3 regions of the Comamonas brasiliensis genome follow, and region 2 is predicted to be linked to each of the others. Evidence: riboswitches for the same ligand, from Rfam matches in the RefSeq annotation. Region 2 holds a riboswitch; each other region holds the start of a gene.
The links. A riboswitch is a leader RNA that binds a small molecule or an ion and turns the genes downstream of it on or off. The one in region 2 is predicted to bind glycine.
Positions count from the first base shown of each region.

Region 1 (5,996 bases), on a different contig from region 2:
GTTGCCCGTCAGACCTTCGCCGCTGCTGAGCGCTCGTGTTCGGATGCTCAGCTCGGTGGCCGCGTAGAAGGGGTCCCAGATGGCCCAGGCATCGACGCTGCAGCGCTCGAACGCGGCGCGTGCATCGGCCGGAGCGAGATACACGGGCTGGACGTCGGCCCAGGCAATACCTGCCTTGTCCAGCGCGCGCACCAGCAGGTAGTGGGCGCTTGAGCCTTTTTGCAGTGCCACGCGCCGGCCTTTGAGGTCGGACAGTGACTTCAGCGGCGAGTCGGCCAGCACCAGAATGGCCGAGCTTTCCGGCTTGGGAGGCTCGGCACCGACATAGCGCAGGTCCTTGCCTGCAGCCTGGGCAAACACGGGCGGCGAATCGCCGGTCAGACCGAAGTCCAGGCTGCCGGCCGACAGCGCCTCCAGCAGCTGCGGCCCGGCCGGGAACTCCAGCCAGCTGATCCTGGTGCCCGGAAAGCGCTTTTCCAGCACGCCATGCTGCTTGAGCACGACCAGGTTGACGGCCGACTTCTGATAGCCGATGCGCAGCTGTGCCGGAGCAGCCACGGCCGGCGCAGGCTGGGCCAGCGCATCGTCGGCGTAATAGGCAGCCAGGGTCCAGCTGAAAGCCGTGGTGCCCAGCAGCTGCAGCGCCTGACGGCGACCGCGCCGGAAACGGGGTGAAGTGGATGCAGAACTCATGGCGGTGGCGGCCTGTCTCAGCGGCTGGCCAGCAGATCCACGGGAGCGGCATGCAGCAGATTTAGCTTCTTGGGGATCAGCTTGAGATCGAAGAAGGTGTCGGCAATCTTTTGCTGCTCGCCCAGGATTTCGGCATTCACGGCCTTGGTGCCGAATTCGGTACGGTTCAGATACAGCTCGGTCACGGCGGTGTCCAGGCCCAGGATCTGCGACAGCTCGGCAGCGGCAGCGCTCTTGTTCTTGCTGGCCCAGGCATCGATGGCGGCGATTTCCTCGATCGCGATGCGCAGTACATCGGCATTGCGGCTTGCATAGTCGCGCGAGGTGAAGTAGTAGGCACGGTTGTTGACCACGCCCCTGGCATCGGCCAGCAGGCGCGCATCCAGGGTCTTCTGCGCCGAGGCCAGGAACGGATCCCAGATCACCCAGGCGTCGACCGAGCCCTTCTCGAAGGCGGCCCGCGCATCGGGCGGCGCCAGAAAGACCGACTGCACATCGCCGTACTTGAGACCATGCTTTTCCAGCAGCTTGACCAGGAAGTAATGGACGTTGGAGCCCTTGTTGTAGGCAATGCGCTTGCCCTTGAGATCGGCCACGCTGCGGATCGCCGAGCCCTTGGGCACGATCACGGCTTCCAGGCCCGGACGTGCCACCGTGGCACCCGCATAGACCAGGGGCGCACCGGCGGCCTGGGCGAAGATCGGCGGAGCCTCGCCCACATCGCCGAAGTCGATGGAGCCCACATTGAGCGCCTCCAGCTGTACGGGGCCGGCGTTGAACTCGACCCAGCGCACGGCCACGCCCAGCGGGGTCAGGCGCTTTTCCAGGGTGCCGCGATTCTTGAGAATCGACAGCCAGCCTTTTTGATGGCCCACGCGCAGCACGCGCTGCCCGCCTGCCGTGCCATTGCCTTGCTGCGCATGCAGTCCGCCCGAGGCCAGCGCCAGCGCCGAAGCTGCCGTACCCGCCAGCCACTGACGGCGTGTGGTGTTCAGCAATTGCGACGAAATGACGACAGAAGTGTTGTTGCGATCGGTCATGAGAAATCAATCCTTGGAGCTTGCAGTCCACACACTTCAGGCGCACCTTTGGCCTGATTTCAGGCGCAACTCGGCCTTCGCAGTGCGGGGACTGCTATCAAAAACAGAGACATGGAGAAATGGGCGCCGCCCCATCAGTGAAGCAGCAAGCAAGGGGCGCCCCGCAGCGATGCTGCCGTCCCCTCGGGGGAAGCCGCGTGCGGCTCAGGGGGGCGCTAGTTCAAACGCTACATCGCACGTCGGCAAACGCGATGCTTTCAAAGTCATTGGCGGCAGCCCACTGGGCACTGCGGCGCAGATCGGTGGCCAGCAACTGGGCGGCATCCTCGACGCGTTCGGCAATCTCGGGGGCCAGGCCATAACCGCCTTCGGGCAGCAGGGGTACACCCTGGTCGGTGGCATAGATGCCCGGCAGTATGTGGCGTGCGCCAAGCGACTGCAGCACTGGGCGCAGTGCGTAGTCCAGCGCCAGCATATGGTGGGGGCTGCCGCCCGTGGCCAGGGGCAGGACCAGCTTGCCCTTGAGCGCCGTCTGCGGCAGCACATCGAGAAACACCTTGAGCAGACCGCTGTAGGCTGCCTTGTAGACGGGGGTGGCCACCACCACCGCATCGGCCCGGGCCACGCGCTCGGTCACGGCACGAATCTCGGCATGATCGAAGCGGGCATGCAGCAGGGCCGCGGGGTCCAGCTGGTTGAGCTGCAGCACGGGCTCGGTGTTCAGACCCTGGGCCTGGAGACGCGCGGCCACGGCATTGAGCAGGGCACTGGAGCGCGAGGGCTGCGAGGGACTACCGGCAATCAGCAAAATCGACATGGCTTGGCTCTATCTTTTTGTTATTGCAAAGACAGGAGCACTCATCGCGCTCCCGTCCTGCGTTTCGCTTATTTCTTGGTGTAGATCTGGTCGAAGCTGCCGCCATCGGCGAAGTGAGCCTTGTCTGCCGCGGCCCAGCCGCCAAAAGCCTTGTCGATGGTGAACAGCTCCAGCTTGGGGAACTGGCTCGCGAACTCGGCGGCCACCTTGGCATCGGTCGGACGGTAGAAGTTCTTGCCAGCGATGCGCTGGGCCTCTTCAGAGTACAGATACTTCAGATAGGCCTCGGCCACGGTGCGCGTGCCCTTTTTATCGACCACCTTGTCGACCACGGCCACCGAAGGCTCGGCCAGGATGGACAGCGAAGGCGCGACGATCTGGAACTTTTCTGGGCCGAACTCCTTGAGCGCCAGATAGGCCTCGTTCTCCCAGGCCAGCAGCACATCGCCCAGACCGCGCTGCACAAAGGTCACGGTGGAGCCACGCGCGCCAGTGTCCAGCACGGGCACGTTCTTGTAGAGCTTGGTGATGAAATCCTTGGCCTGTGCATCGCCGCCGTATTTGCGCTTGGCAAATTCCCAGGCCGCCAGATAGTTCCAGCGTGCACCACCCGAGGTCTTGGGGTTGGGCGTGATCACCTGGATGCCGGGCTTGACCAGATCGTCCCAGTCCTTGATGCCCTTGGGATTGCCCTTTTTGACCAGGAAGACGATGGTGGAACTGTAGGGCGCGCTGTTGTGCGGCAGGCGCTTTTGCCAGTCGGCCTTGACATTGCCGTTCTTGACCAGGGCGTCGATATCGCCGGCCAGTGCCAGCGTGGCCACATCGGCCTCGATACCGTCGATGATGGAGCGTGCCTGCTTGCCCGAGCCTCCATGCGACTGCTTGATGGTCACATCCTGGTTCTGCGTGGCCTTCCAGTGCTTGGCGAACGCCTGGTTGTAGTTCACATAGAGCTCACGTGTCGGGTCGTAGGAGACGTTGAGCAGTTGCACGCCAGTCTGCGCAAAAGCGGGCAATGTGGGCAGAGCCGAGAGGGTCAAGCCAGCAATCAGACCGGCAGCCAGAGGAAACTTGATAAAGTTGCGACGATTTTTCATTGGACTGTGTTCTTGGAGTGAATGGATAACGGGCTTCTGCCCCGTTGCTGCGCATTCTTGAGCCGCATTCTTAAAACTCAAACTACTAAGATTTCAGTTTGTTATTACCCAAACATCTGAGATCAACCAAGAGGACCCTACACATGGCACGTACCGTTCACTGCATCAAGCTTGGTCAAGACGCTGAAGGCCTGGATTTCCCTCCTGCTCCCGGCGAACTGGGCAAGCGCATCTATGAAAGCGTGAGCAAGCAGGCCTGGGCCGACTGGCTCAAGCACCAGACCATGCTGATCAATGAAAACCGCCTGAACCTGGCCGATGCCCGTGCCCGCCAATACCTGGCCCGCCAGATGGAAAACCATTTCTTTGGCGGCGGCGCAGATGCCGCAGCAGGCTACGTGCCTCCCAGCGCCGAGTAATTTCGGTCGATCTGGACACCAAGCCCCCTGGCCCAGGCCTCGGGGCTTTTTTCTTGCGGGCTGTCGAACAGCCAACCGGTGAGACCGAGGGCACGCCCAGGGGTGCCCGAGGCCGGCAGTCGCAAAACTGCTCAAACCCAATTGATACAGGTATTAACCCGAATACGGTCGCTGGAACTGGCTAGAATCGCGCCCATCCCGCGGGAGAGCGGAACCTGTCAACGGTTCCCGCCGAAGGCGCAAACTCCCATAATCGCTCAGGCAATAAGTACCGCAGGTGGGTCTGACAGGACCCGGATATCGCCAACTGGAGAGCAGCCCGCGACCACAAGTCTGCAGGGCTCACCGAAGGGGCAAGCATGCGCACCGCGAAGGTGCCCATGTGCAACTCTCAGGTAAAAGGACAGCGGGAGAGGCAAGCCGGACACTCCCGCTGATGCGAGTGGCTGGTCTATTTTCAAATGCCTTCATGCTTCCCTCCATCTCTTTGCTGGACTCGTTCCAGGCCTCCAACTTCACCGTCATGCTGGTCATCTATCTGGTGGCCATTACCGCCGAAGCCATGTCCGGCGCCCTTGCTGCAGGCCGGCGCAATATGGACATCTTTGGCGTCGTGGTCATCGCCTTCGTCACCGCGCTGGGCGGTGGCACCATCCGCGACATGGTGCTGGGCCATTACCCCATAGGCTGGACCCAGCACCCCGAATATGTGTATCTGGTCATCAGCTTCGGCCTGCTGACCACGGTGATCGCGCGCCATATGCACCGCCTCAAGCAGGTGTTTCTGCTGCTGGATGCCATGGGCCTGATCGCCTTTTCACTGATCGGCTGCAACACGGCACTGGAGCTTGGCTACCCGACCATCGTCATCATCATGGCCGGCATGATTACCGGCATCAGCGGCGGCATTTTGCGTGACGTGCTCTGCAACCAGGTCCCCGTGGTGTTCCGCCGTGAGCTGTATGCCAGCGTGTCGCTGTCCGTATGCCTGATGTTCCTGGGCCTGCGCTATCTGGAGGTAAGCTCCAATATCAGCACCCTTGTCTGTTTTGGAGGCGGTCTGGCCTTCCGTCTGGCCGCCATTCGTTTCAAGTGGCGCCTGCCGGTTTTCTCTTACCAGCAGCGCTGGGAGTGATCCAGACTCCCCCTGTGGCGCTGCGCGCCTTCCCCCTCTCTTGCTACGCAGGAGGGGGACGCAGCCATCGCTGCGGGGCGGCCCTTGCTTGGCTGCTCTGAACTAGACTGCGCCTGCATTACCCATGTAGTTTCACTTTCCATGTCTGAACCGATCACATGGATGCCGGATGGCACCCCCTACAACACCCGATTTGGCGACCGCTATCACAGCGAGCTAGGCGGCCTTGACCAAGCCCGACAGGTCTTTCTCGGCGGCTGCGGTCTGCCTGCTGCCTGGGCTGCTGCGGCTCAGTGGCGCATTCTGGAAACCGGCTTCGGCTTGGGCCTGAACTTTCTCGTCACCTGGGCGGCGTGGAAAGCCGACCCGAGACGCCCGCGCATGCTGCATTTTGTCTCGGTGGAAGCCCACCCGGTCTCGCGCGAGGATCTGCTCAAGTCCTTGCCCACCGACGAGACACTGCGTCCGCTTGGCGAGCAACTGGCCGCGCAATGGTGGGGGCTGCTGCCCGGCGTGCACCGCCTCTCCTTCGACGACGGCCAATTGCTGCTGACGCTCTATATAGGCGACGCCAAGACCATGTTGCGCAAGCAGCAGCTGACGGCAGACAGTGTGTACCTGGATGGCTTTTCTCCCCAGCTCAACCCCGAAATGTGGGACGAAGAAGCCATGAAGAACATTGCCCGCCATTGCCGCCGGGGTACCCAACTGGCCACCTGGTGCGTGGCCGGCCATGTACGCCAGGCGCTCAAGGCTCAGGGTTTTGAAGTCAAGAAGCGCGCCGGCGTGCCA
Region 1 is NZ_JAANES010000005.1:318,146-324,141, reverse strand. Features, by position in the region: gene DJFAAGMI_RS20590 (aliphatic sulfonate ABC transporter substrate-binding protein) at 1-693, opposite strand, end outside; gene DJFAAGMI_RS20585 (sulfonate ABC transporter substrate-binding protein) at 711-1,733, opposite strand; gene ssuE (NADPH-dependent FMN reductase) at 1,954-2,550, opposite strand; gene DJFAAGMI_RS20575 (sulfate ABC transporter substrate-binding protein) at 2,619-3,650, opposite strand; gene DJFAAGMI_RS20570 (oxidative damage protection protein) at 3,794-4,069, shown strand; glycine riboswitch at 4,261-4,353, shown strand; glycine riboswitch at 4,367-4,486, shown strand; gene DJFAAGMI_RS20565 (trimeric intracellular cation channel family protein) at 4,539-5,204, shown strand; gene mnmC (bifunctional tRNA (5-methylaminomethyl-2-thiouridine)(34)-methyltransferase MnmC2/FAD-dependent 5-carboxymethylaminomethyl-2-thiouridine(34) oxidoreductase MnmC1) at 5,346-5,996, shown strand, end outside.
Region 1: linked by a shared signal. The riboswitch ahead of DJFAAGMI_RS20565 (trimeric intracellular cation channel family protein) and the one ahead of gcvT (glycine cleavage system aminomethyltransferase GcvT) in region 2 are both predicted to bind glycine.

Region 2 (5,996 bases):
CTGCTGGTACAGGGCCAGGGCACGTTTGCCAGCACGGTCAGAAACCTGCAGGCAGCAGGCATGAGTGCCGAGCAGGCCTATGCCCAGATCAACCGGCTGATCGATCAGCAGGCCTTCACGCGGGCCGCCGACGATATCTTTCTGGCGTCGTCCTTTCTGTTCCTGAGCCTGATCGTGCTGATCTGGTTCACCAAGCGCCCGGCCTCTGCCGCAGGAGCCTCCGACGCGGCCGCCGGCGCACACTGACAAACTTCAGACAAAATTGGCTGGAAGCGATTGACCCACAATCGCTTCCAGCTATTTTTTTGATAGCTTCTAGGCGCCGGCAGACTGCTTGTCCAGGCGCCGCAAAAAAACCTGCAGCTCCTTGACGACCTGGGCATCGCCCTTTGTCTGGGCGCAGCTCAGCCCTTGCTGCCAGGCGGCGCGCGCTGCCTGTGCATCACCCAGCGCCAGCTCCACCTTGCCCAACTGCTTCCAGGCGACGGAGTATTGGGCATCCAGCGCCGTGGCCTTGCGCAGATGCTCGCGCGCCACTGCCATCTGCTCCTCGTCGGCATAGGCCTTGCCCAGGGTATAGCGCAGCAGCGCACCGTCCTTGCCGGCTGCCAGCATGCTCTCCAGATTGCGAACCATGGGATTCATGTGTATTTGCTCCTCAGGCAGCGAGTGTCGCATTCGCCGCATCCGATCATGGGAATGGCCGCTGCCGCGATACGGCCTCTTGCAAATCGGCTCTTGCAGCGCTGCAAACCGTCCCAAACTGCAGCCAATGTCCCACTCAGGCGCCCGATCTTGTTTAGCAAACCAAGCCTCACCACCCCCATCGCCGACTACGAGGACTCGCCTCAATACTCGGGCGGGCGCTTTCGCAACACGCATCCACGTCCGGCCAACAGCCCCAAGCCAGATGCCGGGACGCTATGGAAGTTCTTCTTCAACAAGCCGGCCGATTCCGAGCCTGGCAAGGCACTGCCCGTTCTGCCGCTGAGCACGGCCGAGCTGGACCTCGCGCCCGAGCGCAGCCTGTATCGCCTGGGCCATTCGACCTTGCTGATGAAGCTGCGCGGCGGCTGGTGGCTGACGGACCCGGTGTTTTCCGAGCGTGCCTCCCCACTGTCGTTTGCCGGCCCCAAGCGCTTTCATGCCCCGCCGATCGCTCTGGACGAGTTGCCTGCCTTGCGCGGCGTACTGCTCTCGCATGATCACTACGATCACCTGGACCGCGCCACCATCCGCGTGCTTGCGCCCAAGGTGGGCATTTTTCTCTGCCCTTTGGGAGTGGGAGACAGACTGGCGGCCTGGGGCGTTCCGGCCGACAAGATCGTGCAGCACGACTGGTGGCAGGGCAGCGAGGTTGACGGCCTGCGTTTCACGGCCACGCCAGCCCAGCATTTCTCGGGGCGCAGCCTGCGTGACGGCAACCGTACGCTCTGGGCGTCCTGGACCATAGAAGACCGCCAGGCCGACAGGCCGCTGCGCGTCTTCTTCAGCGGCGATGGCGGCTATTTCGACGGTTTTGCCGAAATCGGCAGGCGCTTCGGCCCCTTCGATGTCACGCTGATGGAAACCGGCGCCTACGACGCCCACTGGCCCTATGTCCACATGCACCCGGCGCAGACCGTGCAGGCCCACCGGGATCTCGGTGGCCAATGGCTGCTGCCTATACACAACGGCACTTTCAACCTGGCCATGCATGCCTGGTGGGACCCGTTCGAGCAGATCCTGAGCCTGGGCAGACAGCACGGCATAGAGATTGCCACCCCCATGATGGGCGAGCGCCTGGACCTGGGCGCTCCGCATGCGGGCTCGGCCTGGTGGCGTGCCTGCGCCGAGGCCGACAGCAAGAGACTGGATCTGCGCCCGGCACAACCCTGAAGGTGCAGCCCGCATGGCCGACAATGGCCTCATGGACATTTCGCGCACCTCATACCTTGCCGCCTGCGCCGCCGCTCTGACCAGCTTGCTGCTCGGGGGCTGCACCCACCTCTTTGATGGCAGCCGGCTCAAACCGGATCCGGCGGCCGACGCACCGGCTATCGTTTCTGCGCAGCCCGAGCGGACGCCGGCTCCGGTTGCACCCCTGGATGCGCAGTCCAAGCCGCCACGGAGCACGGAATGGCCTGCCTGGATCAAGGCAGATTGCACGCCCCCTGCCCAGCTCGACCAGCAACCCCGGCCGCGCCGCCACACCACGCCGCACGTCAGTCACCACTGGTTCCCGAACGGGCTGGAGACCACGGTGGTCTTCCGCCTGGAAGTCACGGCTCAAGGTCAGCTCGGCCGTGTGGCCTACCAGCCCGCCGATACCGATCCCCGCATCGTGAAGTCCATACTGCGCTCGCTCGAACGCTGGCAGTTCAAGCCCGCCATGCGCCAGGGCCAGCCCGTGACGGCCTGCTTCGAGCAGCGCTACGAACTGGTGTTTCCGCGTGTGCAGGAGATCGATCCCGAGCCCAAGCCGGTCTTGAACACCGCTCCGCAGTGAGGACGCAAGCACGGAGCGGACGATGCATGCTCGAAAACCCCAAAATCCATCCGATTCGGTGGAACAGGCCCCTTGCCCACCGCTAGAATCGCCAACGTCAGGAGAGAGTGCCCGCAGCTGAAGCTGCCTTGCACCGCCGAAGGCGCAGACCCCCACCCGGAGTCAAAACGCTCAGGCAAAAGGACTGACAAGCGCTGCCAGGTGTGCAAACCTGCAGCGTCCCTTGCTGGAGAGAGATGCAGGCCGTCATTTCATATGTGCGCCGGCATCCACCGAAGGAGCAAGCTGCCCGATGCAATGCGGGCAGTGAATCTCTCAGGTAAAGCGGACAGCAGGGCAAGCCCGCCACGCATGGCCCAGCCATGCATGGCCACTCATTTTGGTTTGACCACCGGAGCGCTTGCCTGTGACTGCTGCTGACACCTCTTCCGATCTGCGTTCCACACCGCTGTTTGCCCTGCACCAGAAACTGGGTGCCCGCATGGTGCCGTTTGCCGGCTATTCCATGCCCGTGCAATACCCTCAAGGCCTGATGGCCGAGCACCTGCACACCCGCAAGGCCGCCGGCCTGTTCGATGTCTCGCACATGGGCCAGCTGCTGCTGCGAGGCCCCGATGCCGCCGCCGCGCTCGAATCGCTGATGCCCGTCGATGTCATGGACCTGGGCCTGCACAAACAGCGTTACGGCCTGCTGCTCGATGAGCAAGGGGGCATTCTGGACGACCTGATGTTCGTCAACCGTGGCGAAGATCTGTTCCTCATCGTCAATGGCGCCTGCAAAGAGGCCGATATCGCCCATATCCAGAGCCGCATCGCCAGCCGCTGCGAGGTCATTCCTCTGCCCGAGCGCGCCTTGCTGGCCCTGCAAGGCCCGCAAGCCGCCACAGCCCTCGCGCGCCTGATTCCCGGTGTGACAGCTCTGGTCTTCATGACCGGCAACTACTTCGACTGGCAAGGCCATGCGCTCTACATCACGCGCAGCGGCTATACGGGCGAGGACGGTTTTGAAATCTCCCTGCCCGGCGAAGCGGCAACAGCCTTTGCCGAGGCGTTGCTGGCCCAGCCCGAGGTGGCCCCCATCGGTCTGGGTGCGCGCAACTCGCTGCGCCTTGAAGCCGGACTTTGCCTGTATGGCAACGACATCGACACCAGCACCACGCCCGTCGAAGCCGCGCTGAACTGGGCCATGCAGAAGGTGCGCCGCAGCGGCGGCGAACGCGAGGGTGGCTTTCCCGGTGCAGCCATCGTGCTGGAGCAATTGCAGAACCCGCAATCGCTGCGCCGCAAGCGCGTGGGCCTGATTGCGCTGGAGCGCATTCCCGTGCGCGAGCCCGCCGTGCTGGAGAACATGGACGGACAGCATATCGGCCACATCACCAGCGGCCTGCTCAGCCCCACGCTCAACCAGCCCGTGGCGCTGGCCTATGTCGAGCCCGACTACGCCGCCATCGATACGGAAATATTCGCCATGGTGCGCGGCAAGCCCGTGCCCATGAAAGTGGTCGCCACGCCCTTCGTTCCCACCCGCTATCACCGCGGCTAGGTCTGCCGCCGCGGATGAGACGGGCCAGTTTGCCAAACAGCGGCCAGAACACCGCTAAAGTGCGAACTGGACCTTTCTCAAACAACACCCGATTCCCCTGAATCCCCATCTGGAGCTTTTCATGAGCATCAAGTATTCCAAAGAACACGAGTGGATCAACGCCGCTGACACCAATGCCGCCATCGTCGGCATCACCGTACACGCACAGGATGCGCTGGGCGATGTGGTGTTTGTGGACCTGCCTGCCGTGGGCTCCACCTTCAAGGCCGGCGATGTCGCGGGCGTGGTCGAATCCGTCAAGGCCGCCGCCGATGTCTACATGCCCGTGACCGGCGAGATCGTCGAAGTCAACGAAGCCCTGCGCGATGACCCGTCGCTCGCCAACAGCGATCCGCTGGCCGCAGGCTGGTTCTTCAAGGTCAAGATGAGCAATGTGGGCGAGCTCGAAGGTCTGATGGAAGAGACCGCCTACAACGACTTCGCCAAGGACAACTAAGCATATCAACGGCCCTCGCTTTGCGAAGGCCGTTTTTGCATGCAGCCATGAGCACCATCCAGTATTTCGACGATCCGGAAGTAGGTCTCGCCCGCGAGACCAGCCACCCGGCCTTTGTGCGCATCGCGACCCAGGACTTCTACTACGACTGCGGTGACGACTTCAGCCCCTTCGGCAACGATGACGGCAGCGACACACTGGCCGCACTTGAAGAGTGGTACCAGGAGCAGACGGGCGGCAAGCCCGCCAGGGCGCTGCGTTTTTTGCAGCAGCAACTGAGCGACTGGGATCTGCCAGTGCCCGAGGACATGCTGGCTCATGACGATGCGGCCAAGGCCCAATGGCTGGCCAGCGACGACATGAACCAGAGCTATCTGCGCTCGGTCTGCCGCGCCCACGTAGCCACGGCCTTTGGCCAGTTCAAGATCACGGGCAGCATCGATGCCGATCTGCACCAGCAGGCACTGCTTGCCCTGGCCTGCCAGCAATGGCTGAACACCGTGGCACGCAGCAAATATCCCGATTGGGAATATGCCGACCAGGAAAGCGAACGCCTGGCCCTGATGAACACCGCGCTGGAACAGGCCAGCGCTGCTTGAAGCACCGGCTGTATGCCTGCGGGCATACGGCATTCACGCATGCCTGGCATGCAAACCGTCAGTCACAGTATTTGAGAATAGGTCCCTCCCATGCTGATGTCGCCTCCCGCCCCCATCGCTTCGCTGCAAGCGCTGGAAAACAGCCACGAATTCATCCCCCGCCATATAGGCCCGGATGCCGAGGAGCAGCAAAAAATGCTGGCCGCCATCGGCAAGCCCACGCTGGACGCCTTGATTCGCGATGTGATGCCAGACTCCATCGCTCGCGCCAAGCCCATGGATCTTCCGGCGCCAATTACCGAAGCCGCGGCACTGGCCGAACTCAAGGCCATCGCCAGCAAGAACCAGGTGCTGAAGAGCTTTATCGGCCAGGGCTACTACGGCACGCACACGCCGGGCGTCATCCTGCGCAACATCCTCGAGAATCCCGCCTGGTACACAGCCTACACCCCCTATCAGGCCGAAATTTCTCAGGGTCGCATGGAAGCGCTGGTCAACTTCCAGACCATGGTGACCGACCTGACCGGCATGCCTATCGCCAATGCCTCGATGCTGGACGAAGCCACGGCTGCCGCCGAGGCCATGACGCTGGCCAGGCGCTCTGTCAAATCCAGAAGCCATCGCATCGTGCTCGCCGGCGATCTGCACCCGCAGACGATTGAAGTCATCCAGACCCGCGCCCGGCCGATCGGCATCGAAGTGGTGATCGCCAACAGCCAGCAGGAGTGGGAAACGGCCCTGGCTGGCGATCTCTTTGCCGCGGTCATCCAGTACCCCGCGTCCAGCGGCTGGATTGTGGACTGGAAGGCCGATGTGCAGGCCATTCACGCCAAGCAGGCGGCTGCCATCGTGGCTACCGACCTGCTGGCC
Region 2 is NZ_JAANES010000001.1:1,095,334-1,101,329, reverse strand. Features, by position in the region: gene DJFAAGMI_RS04955 (DHA2 family efflux MFS transporter permease subunit) at 1-246, shown strand, start outside; gene DJFAAGMI_RS04950 (hypothetical protein) at 316-645, opposite strand; gene DJFAAGMI_RS04945 (MBL fold metallo-hydrolase) at 796-1,878, shown strand; gene DJFAAGMI_RS04940 (energy transducer TonB) at 1,892-2,488, shown strand; glycine riboswitch at 2,577-2,685, shown strand; glycine riboswitch at 2,705-2,830, shown strand; gene gcvT (glycine cleavage system aminomethyltransferase GcvT) at 2,895-4,031, shown strand; gene gcvH (glycine cleavage system protein GcvH) at 4,153-4,527, shown strand; gene DJFAAGMI_RS04925 (MolR family transcriptional regulator) at 4,575-5,126, shown strand; gene gcvP (aminomethyl-transferring glycine dehydrogenase) at 5,217-5,996, shown strand, end outside.

Region 3 (5,996 bases), on a different contig from region 2:
TATAGAAGATCAGAATCCGGTAGACGATGCTGTTGGTGGCACGGGGCAGCACTTTCTCGGGCGACTCGGCCTCGCCCGCCGTCACGCCTATCAGCTCCACGCCGGTATAGGCAAAGCAGGCGATCTGCAAGGTGAAGACCACGCCCACCATGCCCACGGGCGCGAAGCCTCCGTGCGACCAGAGATTGGCGAAGCTTGCCGTCTGGCCCAGCGGTCCCCAGCCCGTGGTGATGATGGCCACGCCCAGCACCAGCGTGGCCACGATGGTCACGACCTTGATCAGCGCGAACCAGAATTCCAGCTCGCCAAAGACCTTGACCGCAATCAGATTCACGCCCAGCAGCAGGGCCAGGGTGGCGAGCGCCGGAACCCATTGCGGAATGGCCGGAAACCAGTAGTGGGTGTAGATGCCTATGGCCGTGAGCTCGGCCATGCCCGTCACCACCCAGGTGAACCAGTAGGTCCAGCCGGTGACGAATCCGGCCCAGGGGCTGACATAGGTTTCGGCATAGGTGGCAAAAGAGCCGGCCACCGGGCGGTGCACCAGCAACTCGCCCAGCGCCCGCATGATGAAGAAGATGGCCAGCCCCGCGATGGCGTAGCTGACCAGCAGCAGCGGCCCGGCCTTGTGGATTGCCTTGGCCGAGCCCAGGAACAGGCCCACGCCAATGGCGCCGCCCAGGGCGATCAGCTGGATATGCCGGTCCTTGAGGCCGCGCTCCAGCTCACCTGTCTGCTGCAGCGACTCCCCGGCTGCGCTTGGATGATTTCGACTCATGTTGTATGTCTCCGTTTTGCCATTCACACGGCAACAGCCGTCCCTCACGGGGCGCTGCGGCTGCCGTGTCTGGCTTGTTGATGAGGTTTTCAGGTCGTGGTCAGGCGCTGGCGGTGGTCAGCGTGGCCGGTCGGGGCTGCCTGCTGGCGCTGCCCATGGACTGCAGCACGAGGTCGCCGACCATGTCGGCGGTGACGGCCGACAAGGTCCAGCCCAGATGGCCGTGGCCGGTGTTGTAGAACACGCAGGGCTTGTTGCCAGGGCCCACGCGCGGCAGCATGTCCGGCATCATGGGGCGCAGGCCCGCCCAGGGCACGACGCTGCGCGTGCTGACGCCCGGGAAGCATTGCTGCACCCATTCGATGAGCGGGCGGATGCGGTCGGCGCGGATGTCCTTGTTGTAGCCGTTGAACTCCGCCGTGCCGGCCACGCGGAAGCGATCCTCGCCCAGGCGGCTGGTGACCAGCTTGGTCTCGTCGTCCAGCAGGCTCACGACGGGAGCTGCGGCGCGGCTGGCTTGGTCCGGCAGATTGACCGTGATGGAGTAGCCTTTGACAGGGTAGATGTTGACGCTGTCGCCCAGCTGGGCGGCCAGCGCGCGGCTGGCCGTGCCCGCGCAGACCACCATGGCGTCGAAGGTCGAGGTCTCGGCCTCCAGACCCTGGCGCACGGTCACGCTGGCCTGTTTGCCGTTGCTGTTCACCGACACGATTTCCTGGCCGTAGCGGCATTGCACGCCCAGTCGCTCGCAGGCGGCGGCCAGGCCGCTGGTGAACTTGTGGATGTCGCCGGTGGAGTCGCTCTCGGTGAAGTAGCCGCCATAGAAGGTTCCGGACAGGGTCGGCTCGATGGCCTTCATTTCATCGGGCGTGACGGCGCGGCGCTCCAGCCCGCCCAGGGCGAGCAGCTGCGAGACCTTTCCCGCATGTTCGAAGCCGGCGCGGTCGCGGTAGATATGCAGGATGCCTTTTTGCTTCAGATCGAAGTCAATGCCTTCGGCGGCAGCCCATTCGAACAGGTGCTCGCGTGCCGCAATCGCCAGCCTGGCGGTCTCCACGGTGTTCTTCTGGTAGTGGGGGATGGCAGCGAGAAACTGGCAGAACCAGGAAATCTTGTGCCAGCCGGGCTTGGGGTTGAGCAGCAGCGGAGCATCGCTCTTGAGCATCCACTTGAGGCCTTTGACGATGGTGGACCAGTGGGTCCAGACCTCGGCATTCGAGGCCGAGAGCTGGCCGCCATTGGCGAACGAGGTCTCCATGGCGGCATAGCGCTGCTTCTCGAACAGGGTGACGGAAAATCCGCGGCGTGCGAGGGCGTAGGCGGTGGTCACGCCCGTGATGCCACCGCCGATGACGGCGATTGTCTTCATGATTCAGATTCCAGAAACGTCAAGGGTGGAGCCCGTGCGCAACATGCGCAGCGGACGCCCCCTCTGTTCTGGACCTGAGAGATTCACGAGGCAGCACCCTGGGGCGCTGCTCGCTTGCTCCTTCGGTATGCCCGGCGGACGATGACGTCCGGACATTCTTCAGAGTGTGTGAAAGCGATGCCGATCCTTTGGCCTGAGAGTTTCCGGGGCGGTTGCTCCTTCGGCGCTGCATGCGCCAAGTTTGCGCTGCAGTCTCTCTCGGCATCACCGGGCTGAGAGCCTGTGGCGAATGTAGGAAGAATGGCGGCGCCTGGATATTCGGGTTTTCTAGGGTTCTGCGCCGGGGCAGGTCGTGCTGCGATTCTTTTATTTGATAGCGGCTAGCGCTTGCTCTTTAAAGATTTTCATGTGTTTTCATAAGGAAAGTGAATTTATTCAAGCGTAAGACGCTTCCGAATTCATAGCGTCAGGCGCTGTCAAGTGCCGCTGAGCAGCCCCAGAGTCAACCCCTGCATTGACATGACGGCTCATGGCCTGCGGTGGATTTGGGCAAAATATCGTCTTTGCCTGTCAATGGGCCCGGCGATATCACCGCTTTGCCATTGAAGCGCCCGACCGGGGTGGCTGCCGATTCAGGATGCAACTGGCCTATCCGCCATGGCGTTCTGCTGTCATGGCTTCGTTCCTTTGTCCTTGTTGCCCGCGACCGTCATGGTCGCCTTTTTGCGTTGCCTGTCGCAGCGCCTGCGGGATGGTTGGGTGTTTTGTCCGGATGGGCGCAAACCATTACAACAAGACATTTATGTCCCAACCCAACTCAAGCCAGCAGCTCGCGCCGACTGGCGATGGTGACGATAACCAGCCCCGCTTGCACCGGGTGCTCAAGCAGCGCCACCTGAGCATGATCGCCATTGGCGGCGCCATCGGCACGGGCCTGTTTGTGGCCTCCGGCTCGGCCATCGCCCAGATCGGCCCGGGCGGTGCCGTGCTCACCTATCTGCTCATCGGCATCATGGTCTACTACATCATGACCAGCCTGGGCGAGCTGGCCGCCTTCATGCCGGTGGCTGGTTCCTTCTCGACCTATGCCTCGCGCTATGTGGATCGAGGCTTCGGCTTTGCGCTGGGCTGGAACTTCTGGTTCAGCTGGGCCGTGGTGGTGGCGGTGGATCTGGTGGCCTCGCAGCTGGTCATGGCCTACTGGTTTCCCAATGTGCCGGGCATCCTCTGGAGCGGCCTGTTCCTGCTGCTGATGGTGGGGCTGAACGCGTTTTCCGCGCGCGGCTTTGCCGAGGCCGAGTACTGGTTCGCGCTGATCAAGGTGCTGGCCGTGGTGGCCTTTCTGATCACCGGCGTGCTGATTCTGTTCGGCATCATCAGCAACGGCCATGTTCCCGGTTTTGAGAACTGGACCACGGGCGATGCGCCATTCGTCGGCAATTTCGCGACCTTTGTGGGCGTGGCCATGATCGTGGCCTATTCCTTCCAGGGCACGGAGCTGGTGGGCGTGGCGGCGGGCGAATCCGAGAATCCGCGCGAGAACGTGCCGCGTGCGATTCGTCAGGTGTTCTGGCGCATCCTGCTCTTCTATGTGCTGGCGATTATCGTCATCGGCTTTCTGATTCCCTATACCGATCCGCAGCTGCTGCGCACCGATGTGGCCGATATTGCCGTGAGCCCGTTCACGCTGGTGTTCCAGCATGCGGGCCTGCTGTCGGCGGCCACGGTGATGAATGCGGTGATCCTGACCTCAGTGCTGTCGGCCGGCAACTCGGGCATGTATGCGGCCACGCGCATGCTCTACAACATGGCAACCGAGGGCAATGCACCGCGCATCTTCTCCCGGCTGACCCAGAACGGCGTGCCGCTGGTGGCCTTGATCGGCAGCACGCTGGTCGCCAGCCTGTGCCTGTTTTCCTCGCTCTACAGCCCGCAGGCCGTCTATATCTGGCTGCTGAACCTGGCCGGCATGACGGAGTTCATCGTCTGGCTGGGCATTGCCGTCAGCCACTATCGCTTCCGTCGCGGCTATGTCATGCATGGTCATGATGTGGGCCTGCTGCCCTACAAGGCCGGCGCCTTCCCCTTCGGACCCATCTTTGCCTTTGTGCTGTGTCTGGTGGTGACGCTGGGCCAGAACTACCAGGCCTTCCTGGAAGATCGCATCGATTGGGGCGGCGTGGTCTCGACCTATCTGGGCATTCCGCTGTTCCTGTTGTTCTGGCTGGGTTACTGGCTGGTCAAGCGCAAGACCTGGGTCAGCTATGCCGATATGCGCTTTGACGAGCTCGAAGACATCAAGCAGGGCAAGGTGTCGTCCTGAGGCGGTTTAAGCCTTCCCCTTCTCCAGGCGGGAAGGGGTAGCGGCAGGGGCTGGCGCTGCTTGCTGTTTCCCGGTGCCCGTGTGCTTGTTTGACGCATGGCTGCCGTCTCTTGCCAGCGCAGGCAAAATCGGCACTGTGAGCGATCTACCCACCAGCCCCGAGTCCAGGCCCAGGCGCATAGCGCATCTGGACATGGATGCGTTCTACGCCTCCGTGGAGCTGCTGCGCTACCCGCAGCTCAAGGGGCTGCCGGTGGTGATCGGTGGAGGGCGGCGCAGCTTTGACGAGGAACTGCTGGCGCGCCATGCGGGGCGGCCGCTGTCCGAGATCCCGGTGGCTGACTTTCCGCTGCTGCGCGATTACACGGGGCGCGGCGTGATCACCACGGCCACCTATGCGGCCCGGCAGTTCGGCGTGGGCTCGGCCATGGGCATGATGAAGGCCGCCAGGCTGTGCCCGCAGGCGATTCTTCTGCCCGTGGACTTTGGCGAGTACCGGCGCTTTTCGCGGGCCTTCAAAGAGATCATCGTGTCGATTGCGCCGCTCATGGAGAACCGTGGCGTGGACGAGGTCTACATCGACTTCACCGACGTGCCCGGTGGCCAGCGCGAAGGCGGGCGCGTGCTGGCCCGGCTGATCCAGAAATCCATCTTCGACGCCACGGGCCTGACCTGCTCGGTCGGCGTGGCGCCCAACAAGCTGCTGGCCAAGATGGCCAGCGAGTTCAACAAGCCCAACGGCATCTCCATCGTCCAGCCCGAAGATCTGCAAAGCCGGATCTGGCCGCTGGCCTGCCGCAAGGTCAACGGCATAGGGCCCAAGGCCGATGCCAAGCTCAAGGGTCTGGGTATCGAAACCATCGGCGACCTGGCCGCGCAAAGCCTGCCGCAACTGCTGCACTGGTTTGGCAAAAGCTATGGCCACTGGCTGCACGAGTCGGCCTGGGGGCGCGACGAACGCGCCGTGGTGACCGAGAGCGAACCGGTGTCCATGAGCCGCGAGACCACCTTCGAGCGCGATCTGCATGCCGTGCGCGACAAGGCCGAGCTGGGTGCCATCTTCACGGACCTGTGCGAGCGGCTGGCCGAGGATCTGCGGCGCAAGGGCTATGTGGGGCGCACGGTGGGCATCAAGCTGCGCTATGACGATTTCAGGATCGCCACGCGGGACCAGACCCTGAACCTGCCGATACAGGATGCGGCCGCCATCCGCCTGACCGCAGGCCAATGCCTCAAGCGCGTGCCGCTTGGCAAGCGCATCAGGTTGCTGGGGGTCAAGGTCTCGGGCCTGATAGCCGAACCGCTCTGGCACGCCAGTGCCCACGATCCGGTGGCGCGAGAGTTGCTGCTCAGGCCTCATGGTTTGACCTCGGTCAAGCATTTGGATCCCTATACCGCATCTCTGTTCTGAGCCTGTAGGCTCGGGAATCATCGCTGTGCGATGATCCAAGTGTGAATTTGTGTATCTGGTTAACCAGCTGTCGACGGGATGCCTGATCGCTCACTCTCGAACAAAAACTACATAG
Region 3 is NZ_JAANES010000003.1:274,639-280,634, reverse strand. Features, by position in the region: gene DJFAAGMI_RS13955 (amino acid permease) at 1-778, opposite strand, end outside; gene DJFAAGMI_RS13950 (D-amino acid dehydrogenase) at 879-2,147, opposite strand; glycine riboswitch at 2,319-2,418, opposite strand; gene DJFAAGMI_RS13945 (amino acid permease) at 2,950-4,470, shown strand; gene dinB (DNA polymerase IV) at 4,664-5,881, shown strand.
Region 3: linked by a shared signal. The riboswitch ahead of DJFAAGMI_RS13950 (D-amino acid dehydrogenase) and the one ahead of gcvT (glycine cleavage system aminomethyltransferase GcvT) in region 2 are both predicted to bind glycine.